Regions from separate parts of the Streptomyces sp. NPDC127097 genome, predicted to be linked through region 2. Evidence: riboswitches for the same ligand, from Rfam matches in the RefSeq annotation. Region 2 holds a riboswitch; the other holds the start of a gene.

Region 1 (7,376 bases), on a different contig from region 2:
CAATCTGATCACCAACGCGGTACGCGCCCTGTGCACCGACCGCGGCCAGCTGGAGCTGGTCCGGGCCGGGCGGGCGACCTGGGACGACGTGGTCGAGGAGACACTGCGGCACGACAGCCCGGTCGCCCACTTCCCGTTCCGCTACCCGGTCCGGGACCTGGAGCTCGGCGGCACGGTCGTACCGCGGGGCACCCCGATGCTGGCCTCCTACTCGGCGGCCGGCCGGGACCCGGCGGCGTACGGGCCCGACGCGGACCGGTTCGATGTCACCCGGCGGCCCGCCACCCGGCATCTGTCCTTCGGCCACGGGCCGCACTACTGCCTGGGCGCGCCACTGGCCCGGCTGGAGGCCACCGTCGCCCTGGAGGCGCTCTTCACCCGCTACCCGGCACTGGACCTCGCCGTCCCGGACGCGGAGCTGCCGCCGCACCCGAGCTTCATCGGCAACAGCACCGACGTCCTGCCGGTCCGGCTCACCGGCTGAGCTGGTGACCGGCTGACCTGTTGACCGGCTCACCGGCTGAGCACGGCCGGTGAGCCGGTCGGGGGCCGCGGTCTGCCGTGAGCCGGTCGGGGCCGGTCGGGCGCCGGACGGGCCCCACTACGCCGTCCGTTCACCCCGCCCGTTCGGGCCGCCCGTTCGCGCCGCCCGTTCAGGCCGTCGGCAGCCCCGGCGCCGGGTAGGCGGCCATCAGCTCCGCGACCTCACCACGGATCACCGTCAGCGCCTGCTCGTCGCCCTTCGCCGCGGCCCGGACGCTGCGGTCGATCCACTCGGCGACCAGCGGCATCCGGTCCGTGCCCAGCCCGCGCGAGGTGAGGGACGGGGTGCCGATGCGGATGCCGGAGGGGTCGAAGGGCTTACGCGGGTCGAAGGGGACCGTGTTGTAGTTGACGACGATCCCGGCGCGGTCCAGCGCCTTCGCGGCGACCTTGCCCGGGACGTCCTTCGAGGTGAGGTCGATCAGCACCAGGTGGTTGTCGGTGCCGCCGGAGACCAGGTCGTAGCCGCGGGCCAGCAGCGCCTCGGCGAGCGCCTTGGCGTTGGCGACGACGGCATGCGCGTAGTCACGGAAGGACGGGGCGGCCGCCTCGCGCAGCGCGACCGCGATGGCGGCGGTGGTGTGGTTGTGCGGGCCGCCCTGGAGGCCGGGGAAGACGGCCTTGTCGACGGCCTTGGCATGGCTCGCCCGGGACATCAGCATCGCGCCGCGCGGGCCGCGCAGGGTCTTGTGGGTGGTGGTGGAGATGACGTCCGCGTGCGGCACCGGCGAGGGGTGGGCGCCGCCCGCGATCAGGCCGGCGATATGCGCGATATCGGCGACGAGGACGGCATCGACCTCGCGGGCGATCTCGCCGAAGGCGGCGAAGTCGATGGTGCGGGGGACGGCGGTGCCGCCACAGAAAATGATCTTCGGGCGTTCCTTGCGGGCGAGGTCGCGCACCTCGTCGAAGTCGATCAGCGCGCTGTCCGGGCGTACGCCGTACTGCACGCCGCGGAACCAGGTGCCGGTGGCCGACACCCCCCAGCCGTGCGTGAGGTGGCCGCCCATCGGCAGCGCCATGCCCAGCACGGTGTCGCCGGGCTCGGCGAAGGCGAGGTAGGCGGCGAGGTTCGCGGGCGAGCCGGAGTACGGCTGGACGTTGGCGTGCTCCACGCCGAAGACGGCCTTGGCGCGCTCCACGGCCAGCGTCTCGACCTGGTCGATGTTCTGCTGGCCTTCGTAGTAGCGACGGCCCGCGTACCCCTCGCTGTACTTGTTCTGGAGGACGGTGCCGGTGGCTTCCAGGACGGCGGCGGAGACGTAGTTCTCGCTGGGGATCAGCCGCAGCGTGTCGGCCTGGAGCTGTTCCTCGGCGCCGACCAGCGCGGCCAGTTCGGGGTCGGCGGCGCTCAGCGCGGGATGCGAAAGGGGCTGGGACATGCGGGGCTGTGACATGGCGTCCTCCGGGGCGGTCGATCGGTGTTGCCGGTCGTGGTCCCGGGGTGCCCAGGCGGGGCGGCACCTCGTGGTGGTTGCCGCACACCGCTTCCTCGAGGTTGCTTCCCCGTACGCCAGTCGCGGTGCGCATCGCAGAGTCTAGGACACCCGGGCGGCCGTGTCCGGCGGATCTTCGCAGGCCGGACGGTCCGGGCGAGCGCAACAATGGAGAGGGACGCGGCACGGTCCGCGCCCCGCACGGTCTACCGAACGGAGTCACCGGTGACGTCCACGGAACGCGGCATCGCGGCCGCCGAAGCCCACAGCGCGCACAACTACCACCCGCTGCCCGTCGTCGTGGCCACCGCCGAGGGCGCCTGGGTGACGGACGTCGAGGGCCACCGCTACCTGGACATGCTCGCCGGGTACTCCGCACTGAACTTCGGGCACGGCAACCGCCGGCTGCTCGACGCGGCGAAGGCACAGCTGGAGCGGGTCACGCTCACCTCGCGCGCCTTCCATCACGACCGTTTCGCGGACTTCTGCACCCAGCTGGCCGAGCTGTGCGGCATGGAGCTCGTGCTGCCGATGAACACCGGCGCCGAGGCGGTCGAGACGGCGCTGAAGACGGCCCGTAAATGGGGCTACCAGGTCAAGGGCGTCCCGGACGGCCGGGCGAAGATCATCGTCGCGGACAACAACTTCCACGGCCGGACGACGACCATCGTCTCCTTCTCCACCGACCCCGAGTCGCGCGCCGACTTCGGCCCGTACACCCCCGGCTTCGAGATCGTCCCGTACGGCGACCTCGCCGCGCTGGAGGCCGCCGTCGACGCCGACACGGTCGCGGTGCTGCTGGAGCCGATCCAGGGCGAGGCGGGCGTGCTGGTGCCGCCGCCGGGCTACCTGGCGGGCGTACGGGAGCTGACCCGCAGCCGGAACGTGCTGTTCATCGCCGATGAGATCCAGTCGGGTCTGGGCCGCACCGGCCGGACCTTCGCCTGTGAGCACGAGGGCGTGGTGCCCGACATGTACGTGCTCGGCAAGGCGCTGGGCGGCGGCGTGGTGCCGGTCTCGGCGGTGGTCTCCTCCCGCGAGGTGCTGGGCGTCTTCGCCCCCGGCGAGCACGGTTCGACCTTCGGCGGCAATCCGCTCGCCTGCGCCGTGGCGCTGGAGGTCATCGCGATGCTGCGGACCGGTGAATTCCAGCAGCGGGCCACGGAGTTGGGCGAGCATCTGCACGGCGAACTGGGGCTGCTGGTGGGCGACGGCACGGTGGACGCGGTGCGCGGCCGCGGGCTGTGGGCGGGCGTGGACATCAACCCCTCCCGCGGCACCGGGCGGTCCGTCTCCGAACAGCTGATGGCGCGCGGCGTCCTGGTCAAGGACACCCACGGCGCCACGATCCGGATCGCCCCGCCCCTGGTGATCAGCAAGGAGGACCTGGACTGGGGGCTCGACCAACTGCGGGGAGTGCTGGAGGGGTAGGGGCGGAGGGCCTTCGGGCGGCGGCTTGCGGGCGGCGGCTTGCGGTGCGGGTGGTCCGTCCGGCAGGTCTGGCTCCGCGCATGAACGCCCGGACAAGTCCCCCTTGCGCCCATCGGCCGGCCTGCTGGTAGCGTCGCGCTCTTCGCCGGTGTCGGCCGCGCGGAGTCCTCCGGTAGGTCCCTGCATGTCCGAGCCCCCTGCACGCGCCGCGTACACCCTGTGGCGCGACGCGCTCGCCGAGGTGGACGAGGTCTTCGCGTCGCCACCTGGGCTCGACGGTCCGGTCGACGGGTGCACCTACTGCACTCCGGAGTCGGAGCTGCGCGTGCTCGGCGGTGACCCTGCCGATGTGCCGGACGATCTTCTTGGGCACTTCATGTGTGAGGTCGCCAGCCACTGGGACGAGGACCAATACTCCGTCCTGTGGCGCCGCTTCATCCCTCGTGCGCTGCGCCGCTGGGGACCGGATGGGGACGGCACCGACCCGTCGGATGTGATGGGGCGCCTCGGCCGCCGCGGTGCCCGGCTCGCGGACTGGCCCGTGGCCGAGCGCGCCGCGGTCGGGCGGGCCTTCCGGGCGCTGCTGCATGTCGCCGTGACCGACGGCCGGCCGTACTGGGAGATCACCCGTCTGATGGAGGGAATCGCTCATGCGACGGGTTCCCTGGAGCCGTGGCTGGACCACATCGCCGGGCTCGCCGGTCCCGAAGCGGACGCCGGTGTGGTCCGTCTCGCCTTCGGCTGGGCCACCGAACTCCTCTGGGAAGAGCTGAAGTTCACCTGGTGGTACGACGGCGACCCACAGCTCATCGCCGCCTGGCTGCCTACCCTGCGCGCCCGCCTCGCGGCCTTTGCCGTGCAGCACCCCCGCTGCAAGAACGCATCCGACGCGCTGACAGCGATCGACGCGATCGAGGCCGGCACCTGGGGCCCCTGGCTCCACCCCTACGACATGCGGACGCTCGGCGGCCCTGTGCTCATAGATCAGGGCTGAGGCCGGCGTACGTTCTGCCCGGGCCCGTGCCCCTCCTAGGCCAGGAGTGAGGCCGGGGTGACGAGCCGGGCGCGTTCGTGGAGTTCCCGGGCGGCGTGGTTCTTGAGGTGGGGGCGGATGAGTTTGAACATTGTTTGCATGCGCTGATCTGCCCGCCCCGACTGCACCAGAGGGTAATCGTCCAGGGCGAGATGCCATGTTGCGCATGCTGCTTCTAGGTGGCCGATTTCCAGTTGCCGCTCGGCCAGGGTGGCGCGATGGCGTACGCGAGCGCGACGGTAAACGCTGTAGCGCACCTTGTCCGATTCCTGCATGGCCTTGATGGAGCCGGGAACATCGCCGAGTTCGTACCGGACCTGGCTGGTGTGGTAATTCAGGGCTGCCGGATCGTATGAGCCGAACGCCTTCCCCCTGGACTCAGCCCTCTCCATGGCCACCTCGGCCTCTCGTAGGTACATCAGCGCATTGCTGTGGTCGCCGATTTGTGCGGAGGTGTGCGCTTGCTGCCCGGCAAGGAAGGCTCGCATTCGCGGGCCGGCTTGCGGAGAAGCGGCAGCCGCAGCGTCAGCGAGCCGCATTGCCTGCCTGCCGTGCCGTAGGTCAACCGCCTGCACACTCATTCCCCGAAGCGTTGTGCAGTACGTCAAGTGATCCTCTGCTGCTCCGGCAAGTTCCAACGCCTTGAGGTAATACTGTTGCGCAAGGCCGTGAACGCCTTCGTCCACCGCCATGTACCCCGTGAGATAGCACAGATCAGCAGCAGCCGACATCATCGCTTTGCGTACCGGCTCGGAGGCGTCAGCCCGTAGATACGGGGCAACTGTGTTCACCAAGAAAGCCGCTGCCATCGGACGGGCATGGCGCCCGCCGAATTGGTCGTCCAGTTCTGACACTCGTTCGGTCATGGCAATGACCATGTCGACCTCCGGCATGCCAATGCGCCGGGGCCGGCCGTTCTGAACGGTTTCCATTCTGCCTACCACATCCGGCCAATTGGGTACCGTCAGCGCAACGGAAAAAAGACTTATACCGAGGACGCTGCGACGCGACGGGTCCATATCTCCCGTGCCGAGATCGATCAGCCCTTCAACCGTGCCCGGAGTGGCATCGGAGCTATTGACCGGTGCGGGGAATCCCACCTCGGCATGCGTGACCGGACGTCCCAGCTTCCGCGCCAGGGCCTCCACGATCAGCGGTCTGACCTGCTCCTTCGGCAGGTGCCCTTGGCGCCACTGATGGGCCGACGGCTCGCGGTACTTGAGCGGGGTTCCCCGCTCGGTGCCGATGCGGTTCACGGCCTGGACGAACTGTCGCAGCGTCCAGCCGGTCTGCCGGTAGAGCCGTTCAAGGTGCCGGTTCGGTTCCCGAGTGCCCACTGGCCCTCAACTCCCCGCGGTGCACGAGCACTTAAAGCTCTTAAAAGCCGCTTCCACTGCCACCGTACCGCTGGGCGTAGCGGAGCGGTTGCCTAGAGCGAGGAAGGGCCCTCCTCGCACGGCAGTGAGGACCCCCGCGACCGTGGTGGACGGCCCGGGGGCGTGGCCCTCAACTACAAGGGAGTTGACGACATGCCCCACGCTACAGCGCGGGTCTTCGTCCGGCTGCTGCCGTGGACCGGCCCGGACGGCAAACCGTGCTTCGTGGCAGGCGACGGGACCGGATATGTCTCCCGCATCGCCGACCAGATGGAGGAGGAACAGCTCAGCTCGGCCGACGATCTCCTCGACGAGGCCCGCCAAGTGCTTGCCGCACGGGCCTGGACGCCCGGGGAACTGCACCTGCTGGCCGTGGAATTAACCGCAAGCCTTGCCGATGTCCGCCGGGTGGCCAGGAGCCGGGGCGGGCGCTTGACCGCTCTCGGCCAGGATGCCCCGGACGACGTCGAAGCCATGGCAATCTGAGTCGCCGGAACGACAGCCCGCCGACCGCGGAGCCGCATGGTCCGCGAGAACGTGGACCTCCCGGAAGGCACCAAGGTCATACTCAAGACCTGCCTGACGAGTGGAGCCAACGGACCACTGGAATACTGTGGGATCAACAGGAACGGCGTAGCGTAGCAAAGAGGCGCGGAGCGCTCCATTTACTGGAGCCTCCGCGCCTTTCACTCCGCCACTTTCCTCAGCCGCACAAGCACCGACACCACCCTGTAGACAAAACCCCCCACCGCAAGCGCCGAAGCCATCCCCATCACAGCCGAATGCCACCCTCTGCTTAATTCCCAGATGAATGCGGGAGAGGCAACTGCAAAAAATAGCAGTGCGGCAATGATCGCCCCGGTGAAAAGGGAATAGACGATCTCCACTGTTACGGTGTCACGTGATGCCTGCCGGGACGAAGCCTCCGAGCTCAGGCACCCCGTCTCCTCATCATTGGTGAAACGCATACTCACAGTGTTTCACGGTCCTTGGCCGTCCGTACCGGGCAACGCGAACGTTGTCCTCACCGGCCAACATGAGGCACTTCAGTCGCACACCGCGCGACCCGCGACCCGCAACCCAGTGGCGGGGAAAGCGACAACAAGTAGTCGCGAATGCCGAGGGCTCTCCTCCCACTGGCCGGTCGCCCCGGCCGATTCAGCGGATCACATGCGGCAAGAACCGCGCATACTCGTCGGTGACCGGCCCCGCCGATTCCCGGATGCCGAGGCCCGCGGCCTCGTCCTCGACGACCCAGGCGCCGAGGACGACGCGGTTGCCGTCGAAGTCCGGCAGGGGGGCCAGTTCCTGGTAGCAGCAGGGGTCGTCGGGGCCCCGCAGGACCGGTTCGGCGCCGGGCTCGTGCAGGGTGACGCCGGCGCCCTCGCGGCCGAGCAGCGGCTTGGCGACGTAGCCCCGGGTGTGCGCCAGCTCGCGCGGGCCGTCGAGGTAGGCGGGCAGCAGGTTCGGATGGCCGGGGTAGAGCTCCCACAGGATCGCCAGCAGCGCCTTGTTGGAGAGCAGCATCTTCCAGGCGGGTTCGATCCAGAGGGTGGA
Region 2 (7,376 bases):
CTCCGTAACCGGCCATCACTCCGCAGCCGATGAGACCGGCCGCCTCGGGACGGGCGTGCGGGTCGACCTTGACCGCCTGCCCGGCGGCGACCAGCGTCTTCTCGGCGAAGGCGCCGATGCCGAGCGCGGGGGCGAGCGGGGTGCCGTCCAACAGGGTCATCGGCTGGGTGGCGTTGCGGGAGTCGAAGCAGTACCAGGGCCGGCCGCGGCGGCACGAGCGGCAGCTGCCGCAGGGCGCCCGCCAGGCGAGGACGACGTAGTCACCCGGGGCGAGATCGGTGACGCCGGGGCCGACGGACTCGATGACGCCGGCCGCCTCATGGCCGAGGAGGAAGGGGAACTGGTCGTTGATCGCCCCCTCCCGGTAGTGCAGGTCGGTGTGGCAGACCCCGCAGCTCTGCACGGTGACGAGCACTTCTCCCGGGCCGGGGTCCGGTACCAGGATCGTCTGCCGCTCGACCGGTGCGCCTTGTTTCGCCGCGACGACGGCATGGACGTGGTGTGGCATGCCCTACCCCTCCGTGTTGCGCACTGCACGACTGGTTGCGCGATGAGAGACATAGTGGGAACGCGGGATCGGCACCGTCAAGAGGTACGAGCCACCTCTTGGCAGTGAACCTCTCGCGCGCCCGGACATGAAGGCGGGGCCGGAACGCACACCCCGGCCCCGCCTTCGCCGCCTCACCCGTCATCGGGTCAACAGGCGTACCCCATCCGCCGCGACAGCTCCTCGGCCGCGGAGACGGTGGCCTTGACGACCTCGGGCAGCCGCTCCTCGGCCAGCCGGTAGGCGGGCACCGAGACACTGATCGCCCCGATCACCGAGCCGTCCGGCGCCCGCACCGGCGCCGCGACCGCCCGCAGTCCGAGCTCCAGCTCCTCGATCGCCACCGCGAAACCCTTCTCGACCACCTCGGCGAGCTCACGGCGCAGCGCCGCCGCCGAGGTGACCGTCCGCTCGGTGAGCCGAGGCAACTTCCGTGCCAGCACGGCCTCCTGGACCGCTCTGGGCTGGTACGCGAGCAGCGCCTTGCCGCTGGAGGTGGCGTGCAGCGGCGTACGCCGGCCGAGCCAGTTCTGCGCGGTGACCGAGGCCGGGCCGCGCGCCTGGGTGACGTTGACCGCCGCGTCGCCCTCCAGCACCGCGATATTGACCGTCTCCCCCAGCTCCCCGGCCAGTTGCCGGCAGACCGGCGCGCCTTCCTGGGAGATGTCCAGCCGTACGGCCGCCGCGCCGGCCAGCCGCAGCACCCCGGCCCCGAGGTAGTACTTGCCGCGCTCCTGCTCCTGCCCGACCAGCCCGCGGTTCTCCAGCACGCCCAGCAGCCGGAACGCGGTCGACTTGTGGACGCCCAGCTCCTCGGCGACCTCGGTCACGCCGACCTCGCCGTGCCGGGCCAGGATCTCCAGCACGGTCACCGCCCGGTCGACCGACTGCACACCGCCCGGCTGCTTCGGCGGCCTGGCCTCCGCCGGTCCCTCCACGCTGTCCGTCATCTGTTGGATCTCACCACCTGGCACCCCGGCCGCGGCCCGGGATTCGAAGGGTCGGCATTTCCGGGGACCGCTTGACGCATCCGCTCCCCGGCTGGATTCTGTTGCGCATGGCGCCTCATCGTGCGCAACGCGAAACTCGATGATACCGAACAGTAACAGGGGGGTCCTGTGATTCCTGTCTGCCCGCTCGCCGAGCTGCCCACCGGCGAGTCCGTACGCATCGACACCGCACCTCCGATCGCCGTCTTCCATGCCGACGGGCAGCTGTACGCCATCGACGACACCTGCACCCACCAGGACGCCTCCCTCTCGGACGGCTGGCTGGAGGGCTGCCTGGTCGAATGCCCGCTGCACGCCGCGTCGTTCGATCTGCGCACCGGAGCGGCGACCTGTCTGCCCGCCCGCCGGCCCGTGCGCACCCACCCCGTGACCGTCGAGGACGGCATGATCTACGTCCACCACGCCGCCGAGGAAGGCACCGCCGCATGAAGTCGGTCGCTGTCATCGGGGCCTCGCTGGCGGGCCTCTACGCCGCGCGGGCCCTGCGCGCCCAGGGATTCGACGGCCGGCTGGTGATCGTCGGGGAGGAACACCACCGCCCCTACGACCGCCCGCCGCTGTCCAAGGGCTTCCTCACCGGGGCCACCGCTGACCAGGGTCAACTCGCCCTGGCCGATGCCGAGGAGATCGCCGAACTGGACGCCGAATGGCTCCTCGGCACCCGCGCCACCGGGCTCGACGCCCAGGGGCGCGCGGTACTCCTCGACACGGGCCGGTCCCTGGCCACCGACGGCGTGGTGATCGCCACCGGCGCCACCCCGCGCCGCCTCCCCGGCCCGGCCCCCGCCGGAACCCACACCCTGCGCACCCTTGAGGACGCCCAGGCGCTGCGCGCGGAGCTGACCCGTGGCCCGGTCAGGGTCGTGGTGATCGGCGGGGGCTTCATCGGCGCCGAGGTCGCCTCGTCCTGCGCCGCGCTCGGCCATGACGTCACCGTGGTCGAAGCCGCTCCGCTCCCTCTCGTCCCCCAACTCGGCGGCGCGATGGCCGAGATCTGCGCCGCCCTCCATACGGACCACGGCGTCACCCTGCGCACCGGAACCGGTGTCGCCCGCCTGCACGACGGTGGCGCCGGCAACCGGGTCACCGCGGTCGAGCTGGCCGACGGCCGGCTGCTCCCCGCCGACGTGGTCGTCATCGGCATCGGAGTACGCCCGCACACCGACTGGCTCGAAGGCTCCGGGCTCCCCCTCGACGACGGGGTGTGCTGCGACGCGGGCGGGGTCACTCCGCAGGCCCACATCGTGGCGGTCGGCGATGTCGCCAGGGCGGACGGCGCCCGCGCCGAACACTGGACCAGCGCCACCGAACAGGCCGCGGTCGCCGTCCGGAACCTGCTGGCCGGCCGCACCGTCGCGACCCACCGGAGCCTGCCGTACTTCTGGTCCGACCAGTACGGCGTACGCATCCAGTTCGCCGGTCGGAGACTGCCCGCCGACACCCCGCGCATCGTCGAGGGCTCGCCCGACGACCGCAGCTTCCTCGCCTGCTACGAACGCGACGGGCAGACCACCGCCGTCCTGGCCCTCAACCGCCCCCGCCCCTTCATGCGCCTCCGCCGCGAACTCGCCCGCGCCACCCAGCCGGTCACCACCTGACCCCGGCCGGGGGTACGGCGCGGCGCGGCAGAGGGACAGCCGCGGGAGAGGCGACTGCGGGGTGCCGGCGGCGGTCCGATGGCTGCGGTGCGGCGACCGCGGGGTGACGACCGCGGGGTGGCGACTGTGGGGTGGCGACTGTGGGGTGACGACCGCGGGATGGCGACTGTGGCGCAGCAGACAGTGCGCAGCGGATGACGGCAGCGCCGTGGTGTGTTCGGAACAGCGGAACGTCTGCCGGCCGGCGGCGTTCCGCGCCCGCGTTCTCTTCCTAGGAGACCCCCACGTGACTGCCAGCGCCGCCGCCACCCGTGCGGCCCAGACGCTCTCCCGTCCCTTCACCCTGGGCGGCCGCACCGTGCCCAACCGGATCGCCATGGCGCCGATGACCCGCGAGTTCTCGCCGGGCGGTGTCCCGGGCACCGATGTCGCGGACTATTACGCACGCCGCGCCGCCGGCGGCGTCGGCCTGATCATCACGGAGGGGACCTACGTCGGACACCCCGCCGCCGGAACCAGCGACGCCGTCCCCCGCTTCCACGGCGCGGACGCGCTCGACGGCTGGAGCCGGGTCGTGGACAGCGTGCATGCGGCGGGCGGGACGATCATGCCGCAGCTGTGGCACGTCGGCATGGCCCGGAAAGCGGGCGCACCGCCGTTCCCCGACGCCCCGCCGTCCGGCCCGTCCGGCCTCGCCCTCGACGGCACCCCGTCCGGGCATGCCATGACACAGCGGGACCTGGACGAGGTCATCGCGGCGTTCGCCGAGGCGGCGGCCGCGGCCGAGCGGCTCGGCTTCGACGGGGTCGAACTGCACGGCGCGCACGGCTACTTGATCGACCAGTTCCTGTGGTCGGGCACCAACCGGCGGACCGATGCCTACGGCGGCAGCCGCGCCGCCCGTACCCGTTTCGCCGCCGAGATCGTGGCGGCCTGCCGGGCCGCGGTCTCGCCCGACTTCCCGGTCCTCTTCCGGATGTCCCAGTGGAAGATGGGCAACTATGAGGCCCGTCTCGCCGAGACGCCGGACGAACTCCAGGAGATCGTGGCGCCGCTGACGGACGCCGGAGTCACCGCGTTCCACTGCTCGACGCGCCGCTACTGGCTGCCCGAATACGAGGGCTCGGACCTCAATCTCGCGGGATGGGTCAAGAAGCTCTCCGGCCGGCCGACCCTCACCGTGGGCTCCGTCGGTCTCGACAACGAGTTCCTCGGGACGTTCCAGGGCGAACAGGCCGGGGTCTCCGACATCGACCGGCTGCTGGACCGGCTGGAGCGGGACGAGTTCGACCTCGTCGCCATCGGGCGGGCGCTGCTCGGCGACCCGGAGTGGGCCGCCAAGATCTTCGAGGGCCGCACCGACGCCCTGGTGCCGTTCGACGCCTCGATGCTGCGGACGCTGCGCTGACACCGGACGCACCGGGCGCGGCCGATCCGCGCCGCGCCCGTGCGTCACCCTCCGCACCACTCCACCGGGCGGATACTCCGTCCCCTTACCGCCCCGCGCCGGCCGGCGGTCAGACCGCGTTCAGCTGGGCGGCCGCGGCGTCGACGGTCTGGGTGAGCAGGGTGGCGATGGTCATCGGGCCGACGCCGCCGGGGACCGGGGTGATCAGGGCAGCGCGGGTGCGTGCCGCCTCGAAGTCCACATCCCCGACGTTGCCCGGGTTGGAGCCGGCGTCTATCACGACGGCCCCGGGCTTGAGGTGCTCACCGCCCAGGAACCGGGGCCGGCCGACGGCCGCGATCAGCACATCGGCCTCCCTGGTGAGCGACGCCAGATCGGTGGTGCGGGAGTGGCAGTAGGTGACGGTGGCATCGCGGCCGAGCAGCAGCATCCCCACGGGCTTGCCGAGGATCGCGCTGCGGCCGACCACGACGGCATGCTTGCCGGCCAGGTCGACCTCGTAGTGATCCAGCAGCCGCAGGATGCCACCGGGCGTACAGGAGGCGAAGCCGTCCAGGCCGAAGCTCATCGCGGCGAAGGAGTGGCAGGTGACGCCGTCGACATCCTTCTCCGGGGCGATCGCCTCGAACGCGGCGCGCTCGTCGATGTGCGGGCCGGCCGGGTGCTGCAACAGGATGCCGTGCACCGCGGGGTCGTTCGACAGCGCGGTGATCGTGTCGACCAGCTCCGCGGTCGTCGTGGCGGCGGGCAGCGCGACATGCCGGGAGAGGATCCCGGCCTTCGCGCAGCGGTTGCGCTTCATACGGACATACGTCACCGAGGCGGGGTCGTCGCCGACGAGTACGGTCGCCAGACACGGGGCCGTGCCGGTCCGTTCGGTGAGGTCCGCCGCGCGCCGGGCGGCCTGTTCGACGAGACCGCGGGCGAGTGCGCTGCCGTCCATGAGGCGGGCGTCCGGGGACATGGGCTACTCCTGAGCGTCAGGTGGGATCGCCCAGGCGCGCGGCACCGGCCGTGGATGGCCGAGCCGCTCCCCGGTGGTGCTCCACCCAAGCGCCAGTCACGGCTCGGCGCCCACTGTAATCGACGCCCGGCGGCGCGGTCCGGTCACCCGCCGCCCTGCCCCGGTGCGGAGAGGGGTGGTTGGGGCGCGGCGGTGGCCTCCCACTGGCTGAGGATGCCGTCCCAGTCGTGCTGGGCGGCGGTGATGGCATTGGCGTCCCAGGTGGGCTGCGGGGTGGGCTGCTGATACTGCTGGTGTTCCTCGTACACCCGGTATTCCTGGTACTGCTGCTGGTCCGGGTAGTGCTGGTACGGCTGTTGCTTCCAGGGCTCCTGCCATGTCAGAGGGGAAGCCTCCGGCTGTGGGGGCGGCACGTTGACCAGCCGGCGGTGCCGTCCCGTGCGGTCCGAGGGGGAAGACGGCATCGGGCGGCTCTCTGCGGACAGTTGTTGTGCGCGGCCCACCAGCAGCCGGACGTCGAGGCCGAGTTCGGTGGCCAGGGCGGTGAGGTCGACTCCGTTGTGCCAGCTGCTCATCAGGACCGCGTCCAGCGCCGGGGCCCAGGCCGGTTCGGAGGGCTGCGGGGCGGCGGCCGGGCCCGGCTGGGGCGGCGGCGCGACATGTGCGGCGGGGCCGGGCGCCGCGGCCCCCTGGGCGGGCTGTGGCGCGGGGGCCGGCGCCGCCGGGGCCTGCGGCGCGGGCTGCTGTGGTGCGGGGGCGGGCTCGCACGGGGGCTGGGCGAGCAGGCTCTTGGCGACCGCGCGGGCGTCGTCCTTGCCCACCGTGCGCCGGGCCAGCCGCACTTCGCGTTCGTCCAGGCCGAGCAGATCCGCCACCACCGCGTCGCTGCCCACGGTCACGGCGAAGGCGGCCAGGGTCCGCGAACGGCGGGCCTCGGCCTCGTCGAGGAGTCCCTGTGTACGGCGGACCTCGTCATCGCTGCTGCAAAACGCCTGTGCGAGTACCGCGTGGCGCTCCCACAACTCCCTCGGTTCCATGACTGCGACAACGTTCCTTCGTCCGGATTGGACCGCTTCCCGGCTATAGATCACTGCATAAGGTGATATTCGATGGAGATGCGCCCCTGCCTGCCTGGCGGAAGTACGGACGGCTGCAAAAATACGCAGTGACCCCAGCGTCGAAGAATCGTTTCTACGGCCATGAGCGTCCCCTCTTCCGGCACCGTCGCAGGTCACGGACCGACGTCCCTCCCCCGCCCCGGGCAGATGCCGCGGTGGATCACCGCGGAGGTCATCAGGCAGACCCCGGTGTACGCCGGGCTGGTGAAGCAGTGGACCGAGCGCGCCGCCACGGTGCCCGGGGTCGCCGATCCCGAGTGGCAGCGCCTGGTCTCCTACCGCGCGCTGATGGAGGAGACCGAGATCGCCCTCACGGCCCTTCGGCCCCATCGTGCGCCCGACGTACTGCCCCCGAGAAAGCCGTCGGTCCCGGCGGCCCGGCCCGCCCGTCTGGACGCCTGAAACCGGTCCGCGGCGCCCGCCGGACCGGCGGCGCGGGCGGCACCCCGGCCGGAGTACCGTTGAGTTGTCGAGGATTTCCCGCTGTCCGGCGGCTGCGCCGACAGCGGCTTTGACCAGCGACGGAGCCCGGGTGAGCGCGACGGATGACACGGACTTCAGCCCGATCGGGGTGATCGGGCGGGTGACCGTCTCCATCCCGACCGACGGCCCGGGTGAGGTGCTGCTGCCCGTACGCGGCGGCACCGAGGCATTCGCCGCCTGGTCCCGCGAGCCCATCGCCCGGCACACGCAGGTCATCGTGGTGGACCACACCTCGGCGCGGTCGGTGA

Evidence for each region. Region 2 has a riboswitch for ZMP and ZTP ahead of ACFWJW_RS28720 (bifunctional 5,10-methylenetetrahydrofolate dehydrogenase/5,10-methenyltetrahydrofolate cyclohydrolase). Riboswitches for the same ligand answer to the same signal wherever they lie in the genome.
Region 1: another riboswitch for ZMP and ZTP. It lies ahead of glyA (serine hydroxymethyltransferase); the one in region 2 lies ahead of ACFWJW_RS28720 (bifunctional 5,10-methylenetetrahydrofolate dehydrogenase/5,10-methenyltetrahydrofolate cyclohydrolase).

What each region holds. Positions count from the first base shown of each region.
Region 1 is NZ_JBHXFI010000001.1:129,755-137,130, reverse strand. It holds gene ACFWJW_RS00560 (cytochrome P450) at 1-484, shown strand, start outside; gene glyA (serine hydroxymethyltransferase) at 654-1,925, opposite strand; ZMP/ZTP riboswitch at 1,983-2,074, opposite strand; gene rocD (ornithine--oxo-acid transaminase) at 2,205-3,410, shown strand; gene ACFWJW_RS00545 (hypothetical protein) at 3,595-4,404, shown strand; gene ACFWJW_RS00540 (tetratricopeptide repeat protein) at 4,440-5,780, opposite strand; gene ACFWJW_RS00535 (hypothetical protein) at 5,973-6,305, shown strand; gene ACFWJW_RS00530 (DUF6332 family protein) at 6,506-6,787, opposite strand; gene ACFWJW_RS00525 (glutathionylspermidine synthase family protein) at 6,978-7,376, opposite strand, start outside.
Region 2 is NZ_JBHXFI010000048.1:27,058-34,433, reverse strand. It holds gene ACFWJW_RS28745 (S-(hydroxymethyl)mycothiol dehydrogenase) at 1-508, opposite strand, end outside; gene ACFWJW_RS28740 (IclR family transcriptional regulator) at 697-1,497, opposite strand; gene ACFWJW_RS28735 (bifunctional 3-phenylpropionate/cinnamic acid dioxygenase ferredoxin subunit) at 1,666-1,986, shown strand; gene ACFWJW_RS28730 (NAD(P)/FAD-dependent oxidoreductase) at 1,983-3,155, shown strand; gene ACFWJW_RS28725 (NADH:flavin oxidoreductase) at 3,442-4,563, shown strand; gene ACFWJW_RS28720 (bifunctional 5,10-methylenetetrahydrofolate dehydrogenase/5,10-methenyltetrahydrofolate cyclohydrolase) at 4,673-5,527, opposite strand; ZMP/ZTP riboswitch at 5,549-5,637, opposite strand; gene ACFWJW_RS28715 (hypothetical protein) at 5,671-6,564, opposite strand; gene ACFWJW_RS28710 (hypothetical protein) at 6,727-7,047, shown strand; gene ACFWJW_RS28705 (hypothetical protein) at 7,178-7,376, shown strand, end outside.